Regions from separate parts of the Burkholderia sp. APQ4-4ca genome, predicted to be linked through region 3. Evidence: riboswitches for the same ligand, from Rfam matches in the RefSeq annotation. Region 3 holds a riboswitch; each other region holds the start of a gene.
What was found. A riboswitch is a leader RNA that binds a small molecule or an ion and turns the genes downstream of it on or off. The one in region 3 is predicted to bind cobalamin.

Region 1 (7,325 bases), on a different contig from region 3:
TGAAGTATTCCTTGTGATCGTCGCCGATGTCCGAACCCGACATGTTCTGGTGCTTCACGCACGCGATGCCCTGACGGATTTCCTTGCGCTGCACGCCGGCCACGTAACCGAGCATGCCTTGGTCGCCGAAGTATTCCTTCGCCAGGTTGTCGGTCGACAGCGCAGCCGTGTGGTACGTCGGCAGCGTGATCAGGTGGTGGAAGATGCCTGCTTCACGCGATGCATCGGCCTGGAACGTGCGGATCTTCTCGTCGGCGAGCTTGGCCAGTTCGGTTTCGTCGTATTCGACGCTCATCAGCTGCGCACGGTCGTAAGCCGACACGTCCTTGCCTTCGGCTTTCATCGCATCGTAGGCCTGCTGGCGGAAGTTCAGCGTCCAGTTGAACGACGGGCTGTTGTTGTACACCAGCTTCGCGTTCGGGATCACCTTGCGGATCTCGCTGACCATGCCGCCGATCTGCGCGATATGCGGTTTTTCGGTTTCGATCCACAGCAGGTCGGCGCCGTTTTGCAGCGACGTGATGCAGTCGAGCACGCAACGCGCCTCGCCCGTGCCGGCGCGGAACTGGAACAGGTTGCTCGGCAGGCGCTTCGGACGCAGCAGCTTGCCGTCGCGCTTGATGACGACGTCACCGTTGCCCAACTGGTCGGCCGACAGTTCTTCGCAATCGAGGAACGCGTTGTATTGATCGCCCAGGTCGCCCGGCGTGTTGGTCACGGCGATCTGCTTGGTCAGGCCCGCGCCCAGCGAATCGGTACGCGCGACGATGATGCCGTCGTCCACGCCCAGCTCCAGGAACGCGTAGCGGATCGCACGGATCTTCGCGAGGAAATCCTCGTGCGGCACCGTGACCTTGCCGTCCTGGTGGCCGCACTGCTTCTCGTCCGACACCTGGTTTTCGATCTGGATGCAGCACGCGCCCGCTTCGATGAACTGCTTGGCCAGCAGGTAGGTTGCTTCCGCGTTGCCGAAGCCGGCATCGATGTCCGCGATGATCGGCACGACGTGCGTGACGTGGTTGTCGATCTTTTGCTGGATCGCGGCCTTCGCGGCCGGGTCCTTCGCGGCATCGAGCTCGCGGAACAGGCCGCCCAGCTCACGGGCGTCGGCCTGGCGCAGGAACGTGTACAGCTCGCGGATCAGCGCGCTGACCGAGGTCTTCTCGTGCATCGACTGGTCCGGCAGCGGGCCGAATTCCGAGCGCAGCGCGGCGACCATCCAGCCGGACAGGTACAGGTAGCGGCGTTCGGTGCTGTTGAAGTGCTTCTTGATGGAGATCATCTTCTGCTGGCCGATGAAGCCGTGCCAGCAACCCAGCGACTGCGTGTACTTGGACGGATCGGCATCGTACGCGGCCATGTCGGCGCGCATGATCTTCGCGGTGTACTTCGCGATGTCCAGGCCGGTCTTGAACTTGTTCTGGGCACGCATGCGGGCCGCATACTCGGGGCTGATGGCATTCCACGCGCTGCCGTGGTTTTCCTTCAAGCCAGCCACTGCCTTGATGTCGTCTTGATATTGGGACATGTCTATCTCCTGGGAACGAAGCGCATTTGAGTAAAGGGTTCAGCGTGCCCGCCGCGTGTGACGAAGCGAACTGCATGGACTTAATAGTAATCCTGTCCGGCGCGCTTTCGGCCAAGTCTTATATAAGACATAAGATATAAATTTCCGTTATTTTTCAATGAGATAGCTGGTCGTTTTTGCGATGCAAAACACGGTTTCAAGCGGCGGTAAAACGCGGCGGCGGGAATCCGGCCTGAATCCCGCCATATGAAACGGCCTTTCGGCTGCTGAAGAATCGGCGCGATTCGAGCACACTGACGCCACGACGTCCGGCGCTCTTTGTCATACCAATGACAAAACGTCTATACTTGGACGATTCTTTGACCCGACGCCTCGACGCATCGGCCCGCCTGCCCGGAGCGACATGAACGACTCTCCCGTTTTCGACACGCTGTGCGAACTGCTGACGACGTCCGGCGCGCGTTTTCGCGTGCTCGAGCATCCGGCGGAAGGCAAATCCGACGCGATCGCCGCGCTGCGCGGCACCCGCCCCGAACAGGGCGCGAAGGCGATGCTCTGCACGTTCAAGGGTGGCGGCGACCCCGCCGCGCTCGCGGTGATCCCCGGCCATCTGAAAATCGACTTCCGCAAGGTCGCCGATGCGGTCGGCCGGCGCAAGGCGACGCTCGCGTCGCCCGACGTCGCGGCCGCCGTCACGCGCTGCGTGATGGGCGCGGTGCCGCCGTTCGTGTTCGATACGAACGTGACGCTCGTCGTCGATCCCGCGCTGGTCGAGCGCAACGCCGAAATCGCGTTCAACGCGGGCCGCCTCGATCGCTCGGTCGTGCTCGACGCGGCCGACTACGTCCGGATCGCACGCCCGCTGCTGGCCGACATCACGCGGCCGGAAACGACGGACCCACAAGCCCCCCAGGACCCCGCATGAGTACAAACCGCAAACCGCTGCTGTCGGAGCAGGCATCGCTGATCGAACAGGTGCAGCGCATCGCCGAAGGGCTCGGCGAGATGTTCGCGCCGTTCACCGAGGTCGTCGTGCACGACCTGCGCACGCCGGAGCACGCGATCCTCGCAATCCACAACAACCTGTCGGGGCGCGCGGTGGGCGATCCCGCGACCGAGCTCGGCCTCGCCCGCATCGCCGACGACGATTTCCCGCAGGTGCTCGCGAACTACCCGAACCGCTTCGCCGACGGCCGCACCGCGAAAAGCACGTCGATCGGCATCAAGGATTCGACCGGGCGCTATGTGGCCGCGCTGTGCATGAATGCCGACGTCACGCTGTTCCGCGGCTTCCAGGGCATGCTGAACCAGTTCTGCCGCACGGACGGCGAAGCCGTCGTCGAAACGCTCGACCCGGCCGGCGCGGATGCGATCCGGCAACGCATCGACACCTTCGCGACGCGCCTCGCGACGACGCCGCGCGAGCTGAAGACCGACCAGCGCCGCGAGCTGATGCAGACGCTGAAGGCCGACGGCTTCCTCGAGGTGCGCCGCGCGATGGAGATCGTGTCGCAGCATCTCGGCGTGTCGCGCGCCACCGTCTACAACGACGCGAAGTGACGCGGCGCGCCCCGCATTCCCGTCGACCGACTTTTTCCATCCTCGAGCAACCATGAACGCTTCCGCTCTCCCCACGTACGACGACGTCGCCGCCGCCGCGGCCCGGCTCGAAGGCCACGCGCACCGCACGCCGGTGATGACGTCGCGGACGATCGACGACGCGCTCGGCGCGCAGGTGTTCTTCAAGTGCGAGAACCTGCAGCGCATGGGCGCCTTCAAGTTCCGCGGCGCGTTCAACGCGCTGTCGCGCTTCAACGCGCAACAGCGACGCCACGGCGTCGTCGCGTTCTCGTCGGGCAACCATGCGCAGGCAATCGCGCTGTCGGCACGCATCCTCGGCATTCCCGCGACGATCGTGATGCCGCAGGACGCGCCGGCCGCGAAGATGGCCGCGACGCGCGGCTACGGCGGCAACGTCGTGACCTACGACCGCTACACCGAGGATCGCGAGCAGATCGGGCACGATCTCGCGGAGAAGCACGGACTCACGCTGGTGCCGCCCTACGACCACCCGGACGTGATCGCCGGCCAGGGCACCGCGGCCAAGGAACTGTTCGACGAAGTCGGCCCGCTCGACGCGGTGTTCACGCCGCTCGGCGGCGGCGGGCTGCTGTCGGGCACCGCGCTCGCCACGCGTGCGCTGTCGCCGCATGCGAAGCTGTACGGCGTCGAGCCCGAAGCCGGCAACGATGCGCAGCAATCGTTCCGGTCCGGCACGATCGTACATATCGACACGCCGCGCACGATCGCCGACGGCGCGCAGACGCAGCACCTCGGCAACCTGACGTTCCCGATCCTGCGCCGCGACGTCGACGACATCCTCACCGCGACGGACGCGGAACTCGTCGACTGCATGCGCTTCTTCGCCACGCGCATGAAAATCGTCGTCGAGCCGACCGGCTGCCTGTCGTTCGCCGCCGTGCGCCGGATGAAGGATGCGCTGCAGGGCAAGCGCGTCGGCGTGGTGATCAGCGGCGGCAACGTCGATCTCGAGAACTTCTGCGCGCTGGTGTCGGCGCCGGCCTGAGCGACGCGGCGCGCATCGATAACGGCACGCGCCCGCCGTTGGCCCTAAGAGCGACGGAACGACGGCGGCTAGTTCCGGCGCGGCGGCATGCGTGTGAATCCGGCCGTTTCCTCGGACATGAAACGCTGCCCGCCCACCTCGAACGAAAGGATTTGGAAAGCCGCCGCCGGGCAATGACGTTTTTTCGCATCCGCGCGCGGCCGGACGATTGACGTGCCCGAGCGCACGCCATTACCCTTGCGCGCTGATGGTTCCCGGAGACGGGATCAAAAGGGAACGCAGCAGGGGCAACGCCCCGAATCTGCGGCTGCCCCCGCAACTGTGAGCGGCGAATCCGTGCCACCGCATGCCACTGGGAAACCGGGAAGGCCTGCACGGATGACGACCCGCGAGCCAGGAGACCTGCCATCGACCCGAGGTCCACGCAGCCGCACCGGGCGGGGTGTCCCGATGCGCCTGGCACCGCCCCCGGCGGTCGCCCGTTGCATGGACGACCCGACCTCAGGATCCATCAGATGTCCATCGTTCCCGAATCCGCTTCCCGACCGGAAGCGTCGCACCGACGCGCCGTCGGCACCCCCAACCTGCCCGCTCTCCGCCCGCGATCGCCGTACACGTCACACACTTTGTTCCGCCGCCTCATGAACGTTCGTCACCTGCTCGCCACGTCCGCCGCCACCGCGCTGCTTTCCCCGCTCGCCCATGCCGCCGGCGACACGACGCTCGCGCAGCCCGCCGGGCCTGCGGAAGGCGCCGACCTGCCGACGATCAGCGTGACCGACACGCGGCACCTGCCCGAATCGTTCGACCGCCGTTACGCGTCGACGCAGGTGCTCACGCGCGAGGATCTCGACCGGCTGTCACCCGCCGACCCGAGCATCACGCAGGCGCTCGCGACGCTGCCGGGCGTGACCGTCACGCAGAACGGCGGGCCGGGCTCGTCCGCGTCGGTCAGCATCCGCGGTTCGTCGGCGAGCCAGGTCGCCGTGTTCATCGACGGCATCCGGATCGGCTCGCCGACCACCGGCATCGCGCCGTGGGCGGACCTGCCGACCGAAGCGTTCGAGCGCGTCGAGGTGATCTCCGGCCCGGCCGCCGCGTCGTTCGGCAACAACGCGATGGGCGGCGTCGTGCAACTCTTCACGCGCCGCGCCGCCAGCCAGCCGAACCGGACCACCGTGTCGTTCGGCGGCGGCTCGAACAAGACGTTCGACACGCAGTTCCGCACGTCGGGCACGGTGCCGTCGACCGGGCCGCTGGCCGCGCTCGGCGGGCTCACTTATTCGCTCGGGCTGCACGACTACAACACGACCGGCATCGATGCGACGCGGCCGTTCTTCTACGGCCACGAAGACGGCCGCAATCCGTATCACGCGCAGGATCTGGACGCGCGGCTCGGCTACGCGCGCGACAACTGGTCGATCTCGACGTTCGCGCTGTACCACCGCTCCGATCTGTCCTACGACAACAGCGGCTACGTCAATCGCGAACTCGATCACCAGCTGACGACCGGCGTCGCGTTCCATCTCGACATCACGCCCGATACGCAGTTCGACCAGTCGTTCGGCTATGCGAACGACCGCCAGTTCATCTACGCCGACAACCCCGCCCTCGCGACCGACCAGATCAATTCGCAGCGGATCAGCACGTCGACATCGCTGACCCATCAGGAGCACGGGTTTCACCTGTTCGGCCTGCCGCTGTCGGGCGAATCGAAGCTCGCGTACGACTTCACGCGCGAGCAGGCATTCCTGCCGGTCGACATTCCCGGCGGCGTGCCGACGCGCAACGATTCCGCGTTCTCGCTGCATCAGTCGGCGACGCTCGGCCGCGTGACGATGTTCGTCGCCGGCCGACACGAGATCATCGCCGGGCAAGCGGTGAACACCGGCAATGCCGCGCTGTCGTGGGCGATCACGCCGGTCTATACGGCGCGCATGTCGTACGGCAATGCGTTCCGCCTGCCGACCTTCAACGACCTGTACTACCCGGGCTACGGCAATCCGAACCTCAGCCCGGAACGCAGCACGTCGGTCGAGGCCGCGCTCGATGCGAACACGGCGTACGGCACGTTCACCGCGGCGATCTACGACACGCGCGTCAACAACCTGATCGCATACAACCCGGCGACGTTCTCGCCGATGAACATCGGCCGTTCGCACATTCGCGGCATCGACCTGTCGTACAAGGGAACGATCGGCCGCTCGACGCCGGTCAGCGTCGCGGTCGGCATCCTGAATCCGCAGGACGAAACGAACCAGACGTGGCTCAGCCGCCGGCCGCGCCAGACGGTCAGCCTGAACGTCGATCACACGTGGGACGAACTGAAGCTGCACGCGCTGAGCACGGGCGCGTCGCTGCTGTACGGCGGCTCGACGTTCGACGATCCGGCCAACCGGCAGTATCTGGCGTCGTACCTGACGGTGAGCCTGCGCGCGTCGTACCGGATCAATTCGCACCTGACGGTGTCGGCGTCGCTGTCGAACCTGTTCGGTCGCCAGTACATGACCGCGTACGGCTACAACACGCTCGGGCGCACCGCGTTCGGCAAGGTCAGTTATACGTTCTGACGGCGCCACGCATCGGCGCAACGCGCCACCCGGCACGCGCGCGAAATTGACATCGCGATGAAAGCTAATAGAATTAGGTTTTTAACTAATCTTCATAGCATTCGTCATGGCGCGTGCCGGCATTACCGTGGACAAACTCGTCGAAGCCGGCGCGCAGCTCGCCGATGAAACCGGCTTCGAGCAGCTTACCGGCGCTGCGCTCGCGCGGCATTTCGACGTGAAGCTGGCAAGCCTGTATTCCCATATCCCGAGCTTCGACGATCTCAAGAGCCGCATCGCGCTGTTCGCGCTGCAGGAGCTGGCCGAGCGCGCCACCGCCGCGCTGGTCGGCCGCACCGGCAAGGACGCGCTGGCGGCGCTCGCGAACGTCTATCGCGACTACGCACGGGCGCATCCGGGCCGCTTCGCCGCCGCCCGTCATCTGGTGAGCGCCGAGCGCGCCGCCGCGAGCGCGGGCGGGCAGCTCGTCAGGATGACGTCGGCGGTACTGCGCGGCTACGCGCTGCCGGATGCCGAGCACGTGCATGCGATCCGCCTGCTCGGCGGCTTCTTCATGGGCTACGTGACGCTCGAAAGCGCCGGCGGCTTCTCGCACAGCGCGCCGGATGCCGACGCGTCGTGGTCGCGCAGCCTCGATGCG
Region 2 (7,325 bases), on a different contig from region 3:
CTGCTGGTGCTGATGCGCGTGCTGCAGGGCATCGCGGTTGGCGGCGAATGGGGCGGCGCGGTGTTGCTGGCCGGCGAGCATGCGCCCGAAGGCAAGCGCACGTTCTTCGCGTCGTTCGCGCAGTTGGGCAGCGCGAGCGGCCTGATCCTGTCGATGCTCGCGTTCGGCGCGATCAGCACGCTGTCGAAGGACGACATGATGAGCTGGGGCTGGCGCGTGCCGTTCCTCGCGAGTTCCGTGCTGCTGATCGTCGGCTTCGTGATCCGCGCGAGCGTGTCGGAATCCCCCGAGTTCGAGGAAGTCAGGAAGAGCGGCAACATCGCGCAAAAACCGCTGCGCGAAGCACTCAAGGTCTGGCCGCTGCTGCTGCTCGCGATCGGCGCGAACGTGTACGGGATCGCCGGCGTGTATTTCAGCAACATCTTCATGATCAGCTACGCGACGCAATTCCTGTCGCTCGACCGGTCGATGGTGCTGCATTGCATGACGATCGTCGCGGTGCTGCAGTTCGTCGTGCAGCTCGCGGCCGCGTTCCTCGCGCAGCGCTTCGGCACCACGCGCGTGCTGCTGATCACCGGCGCCTGGGCGATGATCGTCCCGTTCGTGATGCTGCCGCTCGTGCACCTGGGCACGCCGGTGTCGATCACGGTCGGCGTCGGCCTCGCGACGCTCGCGGAATCCGGCTACTACTCGGTCGTCGCGGGCTTCGTCAGCGGCATCTTCGTCGCGCGGATCCGCTATACGGCGATCTCGATCGCGTATCAGGTATGCGGCGCGCTCGCCGGCGGCCTCACGCCGCTGGTTGCGACCATCATCGCGCAGAACACCGCGCCGCAATGGTGGCCGCTCGCGCTCCAGTACACGAGCGCCGCCGTGCTGTCGTCGCTGTGCGTGTGGCTGATCTCGCGCCGCGTCAGCATCGACGACACGGGCGCGCCCGGCAAGACGGACGAGGCGCTGCCGCGCGGCACGCGCGCCGCGTAACCTGACATCACGCAACGGGCAAGCGACATCGCCTGCCCGTCTGCATGGGACATCCGGCTGCACGCCGCAACGCCCTCGCCTCTTCCCGAACATTCATGACGACAAGCGGCCCGCACATGCGGGCCGCAAGTATGCCGCCCGATCATCGACCGCGACGGCCCGCGCGCAGCGTTCGCGCTACCGCACCTGGCTACGCAGCGTCTTCGCGGCGGCCACCATGTTCGTCAGCGCCGGAATCACTTCCGCCCACTGGCGCGTCTTCAGCCCGCAGTCCGGGTTCACCCACAGACGTTCCGCCGGAATCCGCTCGGCCGCCTTCTTCATCAGCCCGACGATGTGATCCTGCGTCGGGATGTTCGGCGAATGGATGTCGTACACGCCCGGCCCGATTTCGTTCGGATACTTGAAGGTATCGAACGCGTCGAGCAACTCCATGTCCGAGCGCGACGTCTCGATCGTGATCACGTCCGCGTCCATGTCGGCGATCGACGCGAGGATGTCGTTGAACTCCGAATAGCACATGTGCGTGTGGATCTGCGTATCGTCCTGCACGCCGTTCGCGGCGATGCGGAACGACTCGACCGCCCACGTCAGATAGTCGCTCCATTGCGCGCGGCGCAGCGGCAACCCTTCGCGCAGCGCCGCTTCGTCGATCTGGATCACGCGCACGCCGGCCTTCTCGAGATCGAGCACTTCGTCGCGGATCGCGAGCGCCAACTGGTAGCACGATACCGAGCGCGGCTGGTCGTCGCGCACGAACGACCAGTTCAGGATCGTCACGGGGCCGGTCAGCATGCCCTTCATCGGCTTGTCCGTCAGCGACTGCGCATAAGCGATCCATTCGACCGTCATCGCCTTCGGGCGGCTGATGTCGCCGAACAGGATCGGCGGCTTCACGCAGCGCGAACCGTACGACTGCACCCAGCCGAACTGGCTGAACGCATAGCCGTCGAGCTGTTCGCCGAAGTATTCGACCATGTCGTTGCGCTCGGCTTCGCCATGCACGAGCACGTCGAGTTCGAGCGATTCCTGTTCGCGCACGCTGCGTTCGATCTCGGCCCGCATCGCCGCGCGATAGCCTGCTTCGTCCAGCGCGCCGGCCTTGAACCGGCTGCGCGCCTGGCGGATTTCGGCGGTCTGCGGGAACGAGCCGATCGTCGTCGTCGGGAACGCCGGCAGGTTCAGGCGCGTCGACTGCTTCGACGCACGCTGCGCATAGGGGCTCGCGCGGTTGCCGAGCGGCGCGTCGATGCGCGCGACCGCAGCCTTCACCGCCGGGTTGTTCACGCGCGGCGAGCGGCGGCGCGACTCGATCGCGGCGGTATTCGCGGCGAGCGCATCGGCCACCTTGTCGCGGCCTTCGTTCAATGCGGTCGCAAGCACCTTCAACTCGTCGAGCTTCTGCAGCGCGAACGCGAGCCACGAGCGGATTTCCGCATCGAGCGCCTCCTCGCTCGCGAGATCGACCGGCACGTGCAGCAGCGAGCACGACGGCGCAAGCCACAGGCGGTCGCCCAGCTGCTTCGCGAGCGGCTCGAGCCAGTCGAGCGCGGTGGTCAGGTCGGTCTTCCAGATGTTGCGGCCGTTGATCGCGCCCACCGACAGCACGCACTCCGGCGGCAGTTCGCGCACCAGCGCGTCGACTTCGTCGCGTGCGTTGATCGCGTCGACATGCAGGCCGTCGACCGGCAGCGACGCCGCGAGCGTCAGGTTGTCCTGAAGCTGGCCGAAGTACGTGGCGAGCAGCAGCTTGATGCGGCGCGTTTCCAGTGCCGCATACGCGGTGCGAAATGCGTCGCGCCATTCGGCGTCGAGTTCGGTCACGAGGATCGGCTCGTCGATCTGTACCCATTCGACGCCCTGCGCGGTCAGCGTGTCGAGCAGCGCGCCGTACACCGGCAGCAGCTTCGGCAGCAGCGCGAGGCGATCGGAAGCGTCCTTCGCCTTGCCGAGCCACAGGTACGTGACGGGGCCGAGAATCACCGGTTTCGCACGCACGCCCTGCGCGTTCGCTTCGGCGAGTTGCTGGAGCAGACGCGACGGATCCAGCGAGAAATTCGTGTCCGCATGGAACTCCGGCACGATGTAGTGGTAGTTCGTGTCGAACCACTTCGTCATTTCACCGGCGGCGACCCCGCCGCAGCATGCCGCATGCTCCTCCGCCGACTGCGCCGAACGGCCGCGTGCGACGCGGAAAGTGTTGTCGAGCGCATCGCCGTGGAAGTCCTGCACGCGCTTCGGCAGGTTGCCGAGCGTGAAGCTCATGTCGAGCACCTGGTCGTAGAACGCGAAGTCGCCGATCGGCGCGAGATCGAGATCGCGCTGCTCGTGCCAGTGGCGCCGGCGCAGCTCGGCGCCGAGCGCCTTCAGTTCGTCGCGCGACGATTCGCCCTTCCAGTAGCGTTCGAGACCGAACTTGAGTTCGCGCTTCGCGCCGATGCGCGGAAAACCGAGATTGTGTGTCGTGACCATGAAGCTGCCGTCCAGAAGAAAGTGTCGATCCGGCAGCCATCATAGGGATTTCAAACCATGAAATAAAATGGCATTATTTCATTAATCCATTAACATTTTTCATGCACCCTCGGATGCACACGATCCATGCTGGAACGATTCCACCTCGTCGTCATACGTGAAGTCGAGCGCCAGGGCTCGCTGACCGCGGCGGCCCATGCGCTGCACCTCACGCAATCGGCACTCAGCCATACCGTCAGGAAAATCGAGCAGCAGCTCGGCACGCCGATCTGGGACCGCGAAGGCCGCGGCCTGCGGCTCACGCAGGGCGGGCAGTATCTGCTGAAGCTGGCGAACCGGCTGTTGCCGCAATTCGAGCTCGCCGAGGAGCGGATGAAGCAGTACGCGAAGGGCGAGCGCGGCACGCTGCGCATCGGGATGGAGTGCCACCCGTGTTACCAGTGGCTGCTGAAGGTCGTATCGCCGTACCTGTCGCGCTGGCCCGACGTCGACGTGGACGTGAAGCAGCGCTTCCAGTTCGGCGGCATCGGCGCGCTGTTCGGTTACGACATCGACGTGCTCGTCACGCCCGATCCGCTGAACAAGCCGGGGCTGCGCTTCGATCCCGTGTTCGACTACGAACAGGTGCTGGTGGTCGCGGATTCGCACCGGTTCGCGAATGCCGACTACGTGACGCCCGAGCAACTGACCGACGAGATCCTGATCACGTACCCGGTCGAAACCGATCGGCTCGACATCTACAACCAGTTCCTGACGCCAGCCGGCATCGTGCCGAGGCGGCACAAGTCGATCGAGACGACCGACATCATGCTGCAGATGGTGGCGAGCGGGCGCGGGGTGGCCGCGCTGCCGCGATGGCTCGCCGACGAGTACGCGGACCGGATGCCCGTCGTGCCGGTCAAGCTCGGCAAGCAGGGCATCGCGAAGCAGATCTTCCTCGGCATCCGCGAAGCGGACGCAGCGATCGACTATCTGGCCGCGTTCGTCGCGCTGGCGCGCGAATCGACGTGGAGCGCGCCGCGCATGCTGCGCTAGGCGCGCCCGGTTGCCCCGCGCGTCAGGCGGCGCGCATGCCGGCGCGTTCGGCGCGCTCGACCCATGCGCCGAACAGCAGGCCGATCGTCGTCCACATGATCACCTGCATGCCGATGGCCGCGACGCGAAACTTCCACAGCAAGGCCGCCGGGAAATCGGCCGGCAGCTCGCTGACCGACGGCAGCCCGATCTGCACGGCCGCGATGATCGCGACGAACACGAGCCCGGCGACGATCGACGCGTTCCACTGGCCGAGCTTCGCCAGCAGATGGCGGCGCACACCGACCGAGAACACCATCGTCGCAACCGAAATCGCGATCATCAGGAAGAACAGACCCGTGCGATAGCCGATCGTGTCGGGGTCGCCGACCGACGGCGGATTGGCCGGGTACTTGAGGTTCGGCACGATCACGAGCGCGACGAACGCCGCCAGCGCGAGCCACGCGGCCAGCGGCCGTGCCGGCAGGCGGCTGCCGCGCCCGTACGCATACGCGAAGACCAGCGAGAACAGCCCGCCGAATGCCGCGCCGTAGGTCACGACGCCCGTCAGCAGCCCGAGGCCGGCCTGCGTGTGGCGGCTGACCAGCTCGGGTTCCGGCGCCTCGCCTTGCGCGGCGGCGTTTTTTTCTTCGAGGGAGATCGCCTGATCGACTTGCGGTTCGCCGACGATCCTGGCGAAACCGAACGTGAGGAGGCCTGCGGCGATGCCTGCGAGCATCCCGCGCATGAGCAGCTTTCCGACCATCGTAGGCTCCGCGTCAGTGGCAGGGAAAGCCGAGCAGATGGCGGCCGTCGTGGACGAATTCGTGTACGACCATGCCCGGCACGAGCGACGTCGCGCCCTGTTCCGCCCCGACGAAATACAGGGCGAGCAGCAGGATCAGGCCGACGAACACGGCCCAGGGCAACAGCTCGCGGACGGGGATGGGTGCCGGCACGACCGCCGGCTTCAGCACTGCTTCGCTCATGGATGCACCTCAGGGGAATCGCGCCCCGACAAATGATGGATGGGTACGAAGGCAGGTCTGGCTTCCGGGATCGTCGATTCCCCGGTTACAGTGGCGCGACCGCGCCGGAATTGCACCGGCTTCCACGCTTCGTATCGGGCGAATTGTACGCGCGAACGTTCGCGTATTGAAGCGATGACACACGGGTCGGCGCGCCCCGCTCCGGATCATCCGACACCGACATGACCATGCCTGCCTCGCTCTGCCTGATCGCACACGCATCGACCCGCGCGATGCGCACCGGCACGTTTCCCGACGATGACCCGCTCGACGCGCACGGCCTCGCCGAAGCCGCCGCGCTGCGCGGCCGGTGGACGGGCGTTGCCGGCTCGCGCGTGCTGTGCAGCCCGGCACGCTGCGCAACGCAGACCGCCGAGGCGCTCGGGCTGCACGCCGACATCGACGCCGCGCTGCGCGACATCGACTACGGCAACTGGCGCGGCAAACGGCTGCACGATCTCGCGCGCGACGTGCCCGACGAACTGGCCGTGTGGATCGGCACGCCGTCCGCGTCGCCGCATCGCGGCGAATCGTTCGACGCCGCCGCGCATCGGGTCGGCACATGGTTGGACGGATTGCCGCGTGATCGCGACGTCGTCGCGATCACGCATGCGCCGATCGTCCGCGCGGCCATCGCGCATGTGCGGCGGATGAGCCTCGAAGCGGCCGCGCGTCTCGACGTCGCGCCGCTGTCGCGCACGACGTTCGTCGCGTCGCCGGGCGGCTGGACGTTGGCCGCGACGGCCGACGACGTGCGCAATACCCGCGCGTAAACCGCTGTCGTGTTCACTATGTGAGCCGACGATGCGAGCCCCGCGCTTCGCAGGCAGCCGCTCGCCTTACATCCCTGTAAGACACGCCGTTCGTCGTCCCGACTGTCATCAAACTGACTGCTAGCCGCAGCTAGGATCGGACGCGGTTCCCTCACGAGATGCCGTCATGAATCAACCTGCTTCATCCGCCCCGAACAATCCGGGCTCCGTCGCACGCACCCGGCAGATCGGCTATGCCGCGTTCGTGCTGGTGCTCGTGCTCGGCGCTGTCTATATCGCCACGCACCTGGTCGACGATCTGGCGCCGGTCCGCGAAGGGACGCTGTTCCCGTACCTGCTGCTCGGCGCCGCGCTGCTGATCGCGCTCGGCTTCGAATTCGTCAACGGCTTCCACGACACCGCGAATGCGGTCGCGACCGTGATCTATACGCACTCGCTGACGCCGAACGTCGCGGTGATCTGGTCGGGCATGTGGAACTTCCTCGGCGTGATGGTCTCGAGCGGTGCCGTCGCGTTCGGCATCCTGCAGTTGCTGCCGGTCGAGCTGATCCTGCAGGTCGGCAGCGGCTCGGGCTTCGCGATGGTGTTCGCGCTGCTGATCGCCGCGATCGTCTGGAACCTCGCGACCTGGTATTTCGGGTTGCCGTCGTCGAGCTCGCATACGCTGATCGGGTCGATCATCGGCGTCGGGCTGATGAACCAGCTGATGCACGGGCCATCCGGCACGAGCGGCGTCGACTGGGGTCAGGCGCTCGGCGTCGGCAAGTCGCTGCTGTTCTCGCCGATCGTCGGCTTCCTGTGTGCGTCGCTGCTGCTGCTCGTGCTGAAGGCCGTCGTGCGAATTCCCGAGCTGTACAAGGAACCGCCGAAGGACCAGCCGCCGCCGTTCTGGATTCGCTGCCTGCTGATCCTCACCTGCACCGGCGTGTCGTTCGCACACGGGTCGAACGACGGGCAGAAAGGGATGGGCCTCATCATGTTGATCCTGATCGGCACGGTGCCCACCGCGTATGCGCTGAACAAGGCCGTCACGCCCGCCGAATCGCAGACCTTC
Region 3 (7,325 bases):
TCCCGGCGTACGTCGATGCCGGCCAGGTGCCGGGGTTTCGGGACGGCAAATCGTTCTGCTCGGCCCGCGTGCCGGTGTGCGCCATCGTCGTCGTGACGCCGCAAGCGCTGGCCAACGCCAGCCGGCACGCCGCCTGGCTGCTGGGGATCGCCGGCGGCGCGGCGGGCTGCTGCCTGGGGCTCGGGGCGCTGATGCTGCACCGACGCTGGGCCGCGCTTGCGGCGCAGATACGTCGAGCACTGGCAAACGGACAATTTGTCCTGCGCTATCAGCCGATCGTCGCGCTGGGCGCGTCGTCACGGATCGTCTCCGCCGAAGCGCTGATCCGCTGGATCGACGGGCCGGCCGCACCCGACGTGTTCATTGCCGAGGCGGAACGCGCCGGAATGATCGTCGACGTCACGGCCTTCGTCGTGCGCACGGTCCTGCGGGAGATGCGTGCGCTGTTCGACAACGCGCCGGACTTTCGCGTGACCGTCAACATCAGCGCGCCCGAGTTGCGGGACGGCAGCCTGATGGCGACGCTGGACAACTGCTGGCCGGCCGGATTGCCGCGCAAGCATGTCGGTTTCGAGCTGACCGAACGGTCGACCGTGGAACTGCCGGAAATTGTGCCGGCGCTTCGGCAATTGCGCGACCTCGGGCATCCCGTCTACATGGACGATTTCGGCACGGGCTACTCCAGCCTGAGCCTGCTGCAGCATCTTCCGATCGACTACATCAAGGTCGACCGTTCGCTGCTGCCGGCCACGCCGCAGCACGACGGCACCTCGATCATTCCGGAGATCCTGGCGATTGCCCGCCGGCTCGGGGTCGGCGTCGTCTTCGAGGGCGTCGAGACCCGTGAGCAGGCGCACATGCTCGACATGCCGGGGCAGTCGGTCTGTGCGCAGGGCTGGTATTTCGGGCGCCCCGATACGGTCGAAGCGCTGCAAGGCGCGATCACGGCGCAATCGCTGCGAACGGGCTGAGCATCGGACCGAAAACCCGGCCGCGACCCGCGCTCGCATGGACTCCCGCACGGCTCGCCTTGACGCTCCCGGCCCCGCCGCCTACACTCGCACGCGTTTTGGTGCTCGCGCGCGCCGCTCCGGCGCGTGCAGTTAAACGGGAAACAGGGAGCCTGCCTGCACCGCAGTCGAGCCAACCTGTGCTGCCCCCGCAACGGTAAGCGAACGCGTCGCGCGCAAGCGCCACGCAGCGCCGCTTCGCCGCATGCCCCGCGCATGCGGACGACCGCCACTGGATGCCGCGCATCCGGGAAGGCGAAGCGGCGTGTTCGTCAGCCCGGATACCGGCCTAAACGTTGGGGTTCAGCGCCGCGGGGAGGCGGCGCATCGTCCACGGCCGCAGCCGGCCCGACGCCCGGTGTTCGATGCTTGCTCCGCCCATCTGCCGCCGCACGCACGTGCGCGACCGGCGCGGCGAACGGCAGGCGACGCGGGCGAGGCAGGCGGCAGCCGTGTTGGCATTCACGATGTCGACCGTTCGCAAGGAAGCACCATGCCCGATCCATTGTTCCGCCCGTCCCGCGGCTGTCCGGCCGGACTGCGCGGCGACCTTCCCGCGTACCGCCCCGTGAATGGCCGCGCCGCCCCCGACGCGACGATCCCGTCCTGATTCCCTCTTCGACACCGGACCTACCATGACCCTACGCAAGCTGCCCGTCACGATCGTCACGGGCTTTCTCGGCAGCGGCAAGACGACGCTGATGCGGCACATCCTGCAGCACGCCGAAGGCCGCCGCATCGCGGTGATCGTCAACGAATTCGGCGAGCTCGGCATCGACGGCGAAATCCTCAAGGGCTGCGGCATCGGCTGCGACGATGCCGACGGCGCCCAGGGCGAGGCCTCGGGCCAGTTGTACGAACTCGCGAACGGCTGCCTGTGCTGCACCGTGCAGGAGGAGTTCTATCCGGTGATGGAAGCGCTCGTCGAGCGCCGCGCGGACATCGATCACGTGCTGATCGAAACGTCGGGCCTCGCGCTGCCGAAGCCGCTCGTGCAGGCGTTCAACTGGCCGACGATCCGCAACAGCTTCACGGTCGACGCGGTCGTGACCGTCGTCGACGGGCCGGCCGCCGCGAGCGGCCAGTTCGCGGAAAACCCGCAGGCCGTCGACGCGCAGCGTCGCGCCGATCCGAACCTCGACCACGAATCGCCGCTGCACGAACTGTTCGCCGATCAACTGTCGTCGGCCGATCTCGTGATCGTGAACAAGGCCGACCTCGTCGGCGACGCCGAATTCTCGCAGATCGAAACCGCGATCCGCGAGGAAATCCCGCCGCAGGTGAAGATCGTGCGCGCGACGCGCGGCGAGCTCGATCTCGCGATGCTGCTCGGCCTCGAATCGGCGTCGGAGGAGACGATCCACCTGCGTCACGACCATCACGGCTCGGCCGACGACGGCGATCACGACCACCATCACGACGATTTCGATTCGGTCGTGGTGTCGGGCGACGCCGGCACGCGCGAAGCGACGATCGCCGCGTTGCAGCGGGTGGTCGAAACGCACACGATCTATCGCGCGAAAGGCTTCGCCGCGCTGCCCGGCGCGCCGATGCGACTCGTGATCCAGGGCGTCGGCCGCCGTTTCGACAGCTATTTCGACCGCCGCTGGCAGGACGGCGAAACGCGCGCGAGCCGCTTCGTGCTGATCGGCGAGGATCTCGACGCGGCCGCGCTGCAACGCGCGTTCGACGCCGCGTGCGCGGCCGAGCCGCAACAGGCGTAACGCACGATGCATCTGTTGCGCACCACGCCGGGCGGCTTCGTCGACGATACGCAAGGCGTCGTCCGGATCGACCAGCAGCCGGCCGACATCGTGATCCTGAGTTCGGCCGACACGACGCTGTCGCTGCTCGCGAGCGTCGTGCCGCACTTGCCGGCCGGGTTCCCGAGCGTGCGGCTCGCGAACGTCACGTTCCTGCGGCAGCCGGCGTCGGTCGATTTCTACGTCGACGACGTGCTGCGCCACGCGAAGACGGTCGTGATCGATCATCTCGGCGGCGAAGCGTACTGGCCGTACGGGATCGAGCAGGCCGTGTCGCTCGCGTCGAAGCGCGGGCAGCAGCTCGCGATGTTCTCGGGCGACCTGCAGGAGGATCCGAACCTCGTCGCGAAGAGCACGGTCGAGGCCGAGCTGTGCCGGCTGTGGTGGCGCTACCTGCGCGAAGGCGGCGTGCACAACGCCGATGCGCTGTTGCGCAGCATCGCGTTTCACACGCTCGGGTTCGGTGAAGCACCCGAACCGCCGCGCCCGCTGCCGGCCGCCGCGCTGTATCACCCGGCGCGTGACCGCGCGAGCGTCGACGACTGGCGGCCGCGCTGGACGCCCGACGCGCCGGTCGTCGCGATCCTGTTTTATCGCGCGCACTGGCAGGCCGCGAACACGGCCGTGTTCGAGGCGCTGGCCGATGCGCTCGTCGACGAAGGATTGAATCCGTTGCCGATCGCGGTGACGTCGCTGAAGGACGCGGTGAGCCGCGAGGTCATCACGCAGCTGTGCGATACGCACGGCGTCGCGCTCGTGCTGAACACCACCGCGTTCGCGGCCGGCGCGATCGACAGCCCCGAGCACGACGTGCTGGCCGGCGACGCGCCGGTGCTGCAGGTGATCCTGTCCGGCGGCAACCGCGACGCATGGGTGGCCGACAACCAGGGCCTGCATGCACGCGACATCGCGATGCACGTCGCGCTGCCCGAAGTCGACGGGCGCATCGTCACGCGCGCGGTGAGCTTCAAGGGGCTCGCGTATCGTTGCCCGCACACCGAAGTCGACGTCGTGCGCTACCAGCCGGACGCGGAGCGGATCGCGTTCGTCGCGGCGCTCGCGCGCGGCTGGTGCCGGCTGCGTACGCTGGATAACGCCGACAAGCGCATCGCGCTGATTCTCGCGAACTATCCGCAAAGCGAAGGGCGGATCGGCAACGGCGTCGGGCTCGACACGCCGGCCTCCGCGCTGCGCGTGCTCGCGGCGCTGCGCGATGCGGGCTATACGGTGGCCGACCTGCCGCCCGACGGCGACGCACTGATTGCCCAACTCACCGAAGGCGTGACCAACGATCCCGCCGTGCGCACGCTGCGTCCCGCGTTTCAGAGTTACGCGCTGGCCGACTACGTCGCGCGTTTCGCGCGGCTGCCGGCGGCCGTGCGCGACGCGCTGAACGAACGCTGGGGGCCGCCCGAAGCCGACCCGACGCTGCGGCAACAGCGCTTCACGATCGCCGGCTGGCGCGCGGGCAACGTGTTCGTCGGCATCCAGCCGTCGCGCTCACGCGACGACAACGACTATGCGAGCTACCACGATGCCGACCTCGTGCCGCCGCACGCGTATCTCGCGTTCTATTTCTGGCTGCGCGATGCGTATCGCGTCGACGCGGTCATCCATCTCGGCAAGCACGGCAATCTCGAGTGGCTGCCGGGCAAAAGCGTCGCGCTGTCCGACGCGTGCTGGCCCGACCTGACGCTCGGGCCGCTGCCGCACCTGTATCCGTTCATCGTCAACGATCCGGGCGAGGGCAGCCAGGCGAAGCGCCGCGCGCAGGCCGTGATCGTCGATCACCTGATGCCGCCGCTCACGCGCGCGGAAAACTACGGCCCGCTGCAGGATCTCGAACGGCAGGTCGACGAGTACTACGAAGCGCTGATGGTCGATGCGCGGCGCGCGAAGCTGCTGCGCAAGACGATCCTCGCGACGATCGCCGAGCATCGTCTGCATGACGAACTGAGCGTGTCGCCGCCGCGCGATGCGGGCGACGAGGATGCGCTGCTCACGCGCGTCGATGCGTGGCTGTGCGAATTGAAGGAAGCGCAGATTCGCGACGGATTGCACGTGTTTGGCGCGTCGCCGGTCGAGCGCCAGCGGCGCGACACGCTGCTCGCGCTCGCACGCTTCCCGGTTGGCGACGGCAAGGGCGAACGGGCCGGGCTGATCGGCGCGCTCGCGCGCGATCTCGCGCTCGGCGACGATTTCGACCCGCTTTCGGCCGACTGGGCCGCCCCGTGGACGGGGCCGCGGCCGGCCGTGCTGCACACGCTCGACGCGTCGCCGTGGCGTCATGCGGGCGATACGCGCGAGCGGCTCGAACGGCTTGCGCAGCATTGGCTGAACGCCGTGTGCGGGGCCGCTTCGGAAGATTCAGGCATCGACATGCCGCCGCCCGGCGAATGGCCGCATACGCTCGCGGTGATCGAACGCGTGCGTTCGACGCTGTTGCCCGCGCTCGACGCGTGCGGCGGCGAGGAAATGCGCCAGTTGCTGCGCGGGCTCGACGGCCGTTTCGTGCCGCCGGGGCCGAGCGGCTCGCCGTCGCGCGGCCGTCCCGACGTGCTGCCCACCGGCCGCAATTTCTACTCGGTCGATACGCGTGCGGTGCCGACGCAGGCCGCCTGGTCGCTCGGCCTGAAATCCGCGCAGCAACTGATCGAGCGCCATCTGCAGGATCACGGCGACTATCCGCGCGCGATCGGCTTGTCGGTGTGGGGGACGGCCACGATGCGCACGGGCGGCGACGACATCGCGCAGGCGTTCGCGCTGCTCGGCGTGCGGCCGAAATGGGCGCACGGCAGCCATCGCGTGACCGACTTCGAGATCCTGCCGATCGAGATCTTCGACCGGCCGCGCATCGACGTGACGCTGCGCGTGTCGGGTTTCTTCCGCGATGCATTCCCGAACCTGATGCACCTGTTCGATGCGGCCGTGCAGGCGGTCGCCGCGCTCGACGAGCCCGAGGCACTGAACCCGATCCGCGCGCGCATCGAGCGCGAACGGGAGAAGTGGGTCGCGCAGGGCGTGGCGCCCGATGAAGCACGGCGCCGCGCCGGCTGGCGCGTGTTCGGCGCACGCCCGGGCAGTTACGGCGCGGGCCTGCAGGACCTGATCGACCAGCGCCGTTGGCAGACCGACGCCGATCTCGCGGATGCCTACCGTCAATGGGGTGGCCATGCGTACGCGCAGAACAGCGCGGGCGACGCGGCGCCCGACGTGTTCGGCGAGCGGCTGGCGACGATCGACGTCGTCGTGCAGAACCAGGACAGCCGCGAGCACGACATCCTCGATTCGAACGACTACTACCAGTTCCAGGGTGGAATGACGGCGGCCGTGCGGCACCTGTCGGGGCAGCAGCCGAGCATCTATCACGGCGACCATGCGAACCCGGTCGCGCCGAAGATGCGCACGCTGCCCGAGGAAATCGCGCGCGTGATCCGCTCGCGCGTCGTCAACCCGAAATGGCTCGACGGCGTGAAGCGTCACGGCTACAAGGGCGCGGCCGAACTCGCCGCGACCGTCGACTATCTGTACGGCTATGACGCGACCGCCCGTGTGCTGTCCGATCACCAGTACGCGCTCGTCGCCGACGCGTACCTGTTCGACGACGCCACCCGCGCGTTCCTCGAACGGCACAACCCGAAGGCGCTGCACGGCATCTGCGAACGCTTCGTCGAAGCGATGCAGCGCGGGCTGTGGCAGCAGCCGGGCCACTATCGCGAGCGGATCGAAGCGATCTGGCTCGCCAGCGAACAACGTCAGGAAGGAGAACGGCGATGACCGATCCGACGACGCACCGCGCCCGCGCGGTTTTTCCGTTTGCGGCCCTCGTCGCGCAGGACGCGTTGCAGCAGGCGCTGCTGCTTGCCGCGATCGACCCGTCGCTCGGCGGCGTGCTCGTCAGCGGCCCGCGCGGCACCGCGAAATCGACCGCCGCGCGCGGCCTCGCGGAGCTGTTGCCGGAAGGGCAGTTCGTCACGCTGCCGCTGTCGGCGAGCGACGAGCAGGTGACGGGCACGCTCGATCTCGCGCATGCGCTGGCCGAAAACGGCGTGCGGTTCCGGCCCGGCCTGCTCGCGAGGGCGCATCTCGGCGTGCTGTACGTCGACGAAGTAAACCTGCTCGCCGACGGGCTCGTCGATACGCTGCTCGACGTCGCCGCGAGCGGCGTGAACATCGTCGAGCGCGATGGCGTGTCGCATGCGCACGACGCGCGCTTCGTGCTGGTCGGCACGATGAATCCCGAGGAGGGCGAGTTGCGTCCGCAACTGCTCGACCGCTTCGGGCTGATGGTCGAGCTGGAGAATTGCTTCGACGCCGCGCAGCGCGAACGGATCGTGAAGGCGCGTCTTGCGTTCGATCTCGATCCGGACGCGTTTCGCGCGCGTCACGCGGCTGCCCAGCGGGAGCTCGCGGAGCGGATTCATGCGGCGCGCGCGCGACTGCCGACGCTGGATTTCGACGATGCGGTCCACGCGCGCGTCAGCGCGCTGTGCATCGACGCGGCCGTCGACGGATTGCGCGCCGATCTCGTGATGCTGCGTGCCGCGCGGGC

Region 1: linked by a shared signal. The riboswitch ahead of AC3IFE_RS07540 (TonB-dependent receptor domain-containing protein) and the one ahead of cobW (cobalamin biosynthesis protein CobW) in region 3 are both predicted to bind cobalamin.
Region 2: linked by a shared signal. The riboswitch ahead of AC3IFE_RS04065 (CbtB domain-containing protein) and the one ahead of cobW (cobalamin biosynthesis protein CobW) in region 3 are both predicted to bind cobalamin.

What each region holds. Positions count from the first base shown of each region.
Region 1 covers NZ_JBYQCG010000072.1:330,351-337,675, reverse strand. Annotated here, with positions in the region: gene AC3IFE_RS07560 (isocitrate lyase) at 1-1,528, opposite strand, end outside; gene AC3IFE_RS07555 (YbaK/prolyl-tRNA synthetase associated domain-containing protein) at 1,932-2,453, shown strand; gene AC3IFE_RS07550 (helix-turn-helix transcriptional regulator) at 2,450-3,088, shown strand; gene AC3IFE_RS07545 (threo-3-hydroxy-L-aspartate ammonia-lyase) at 3,141-4,115, shown strand; cobalamin riboswitch at 4,347-4,539, shown strand; gene AC3IFE_RS07540 (TonB-dependent receptor domain-containing protein) at 4,757-6,685, shown strand; gene AC3IFE_RS07535 (TetR/AcrR family transcriptional regulator) at 6,813-7,325, shown strand, end outside.
Region 2 covers NZ_JBYQCG010000063.1:4,955-12,279, reverse strand. Annotated here, with positions in the region: gene AC3IFE_RS04085 (MFS transporter) at 1-984, shown strand, start outside; gene metE (5-methyltetrahydropteroyltriglutamate--homocysteine S-methyltransferase) at 1,162-3,456, opposite strand; gene AC3IFE_RS04075 (LysR family transcriptional regulator) at 3,583-4,491, shown strand; gene AC3IFE_RS04070 (CbtA family protein) at 4,514-5,236, opposite strand; gene AC3IFE_RS04065 (CbtB domain-containing protein) at 5,250-5,459, opposite strand; cobalamin riboswitch at 5,493-5,631, opposite strand; gene AC3IFE_RS04060 (histidine phosphatase family protein) at 5,681-6,271, shown strand; gene AC3IFE_RS04055 (inorganic phosphate transporter) at 6,438-7,325, shown strand, end outside.
Region 3 covers NZ_JBYQCG010000059.1:187,816-195,140, forward strand. Annotated here, with positions in the region: gene AC3IFE_RS02660 (EAL domain-containing protein) at 1-971, shown strand, start outside; cobalamin riboswitch at 1,054-1,317, shown strand; gene cobW (cobalamin biosynthesis protein CobW) at 1,646-2,734, shown strand; gene cobN (cobaltochelatase subunit CobN) at 2,741-6,550, shown strand; gene AC3IFE_RS02675 (magnesium chelatase ATPase subunit I) at 6,547-7,325, shown strand, end outside.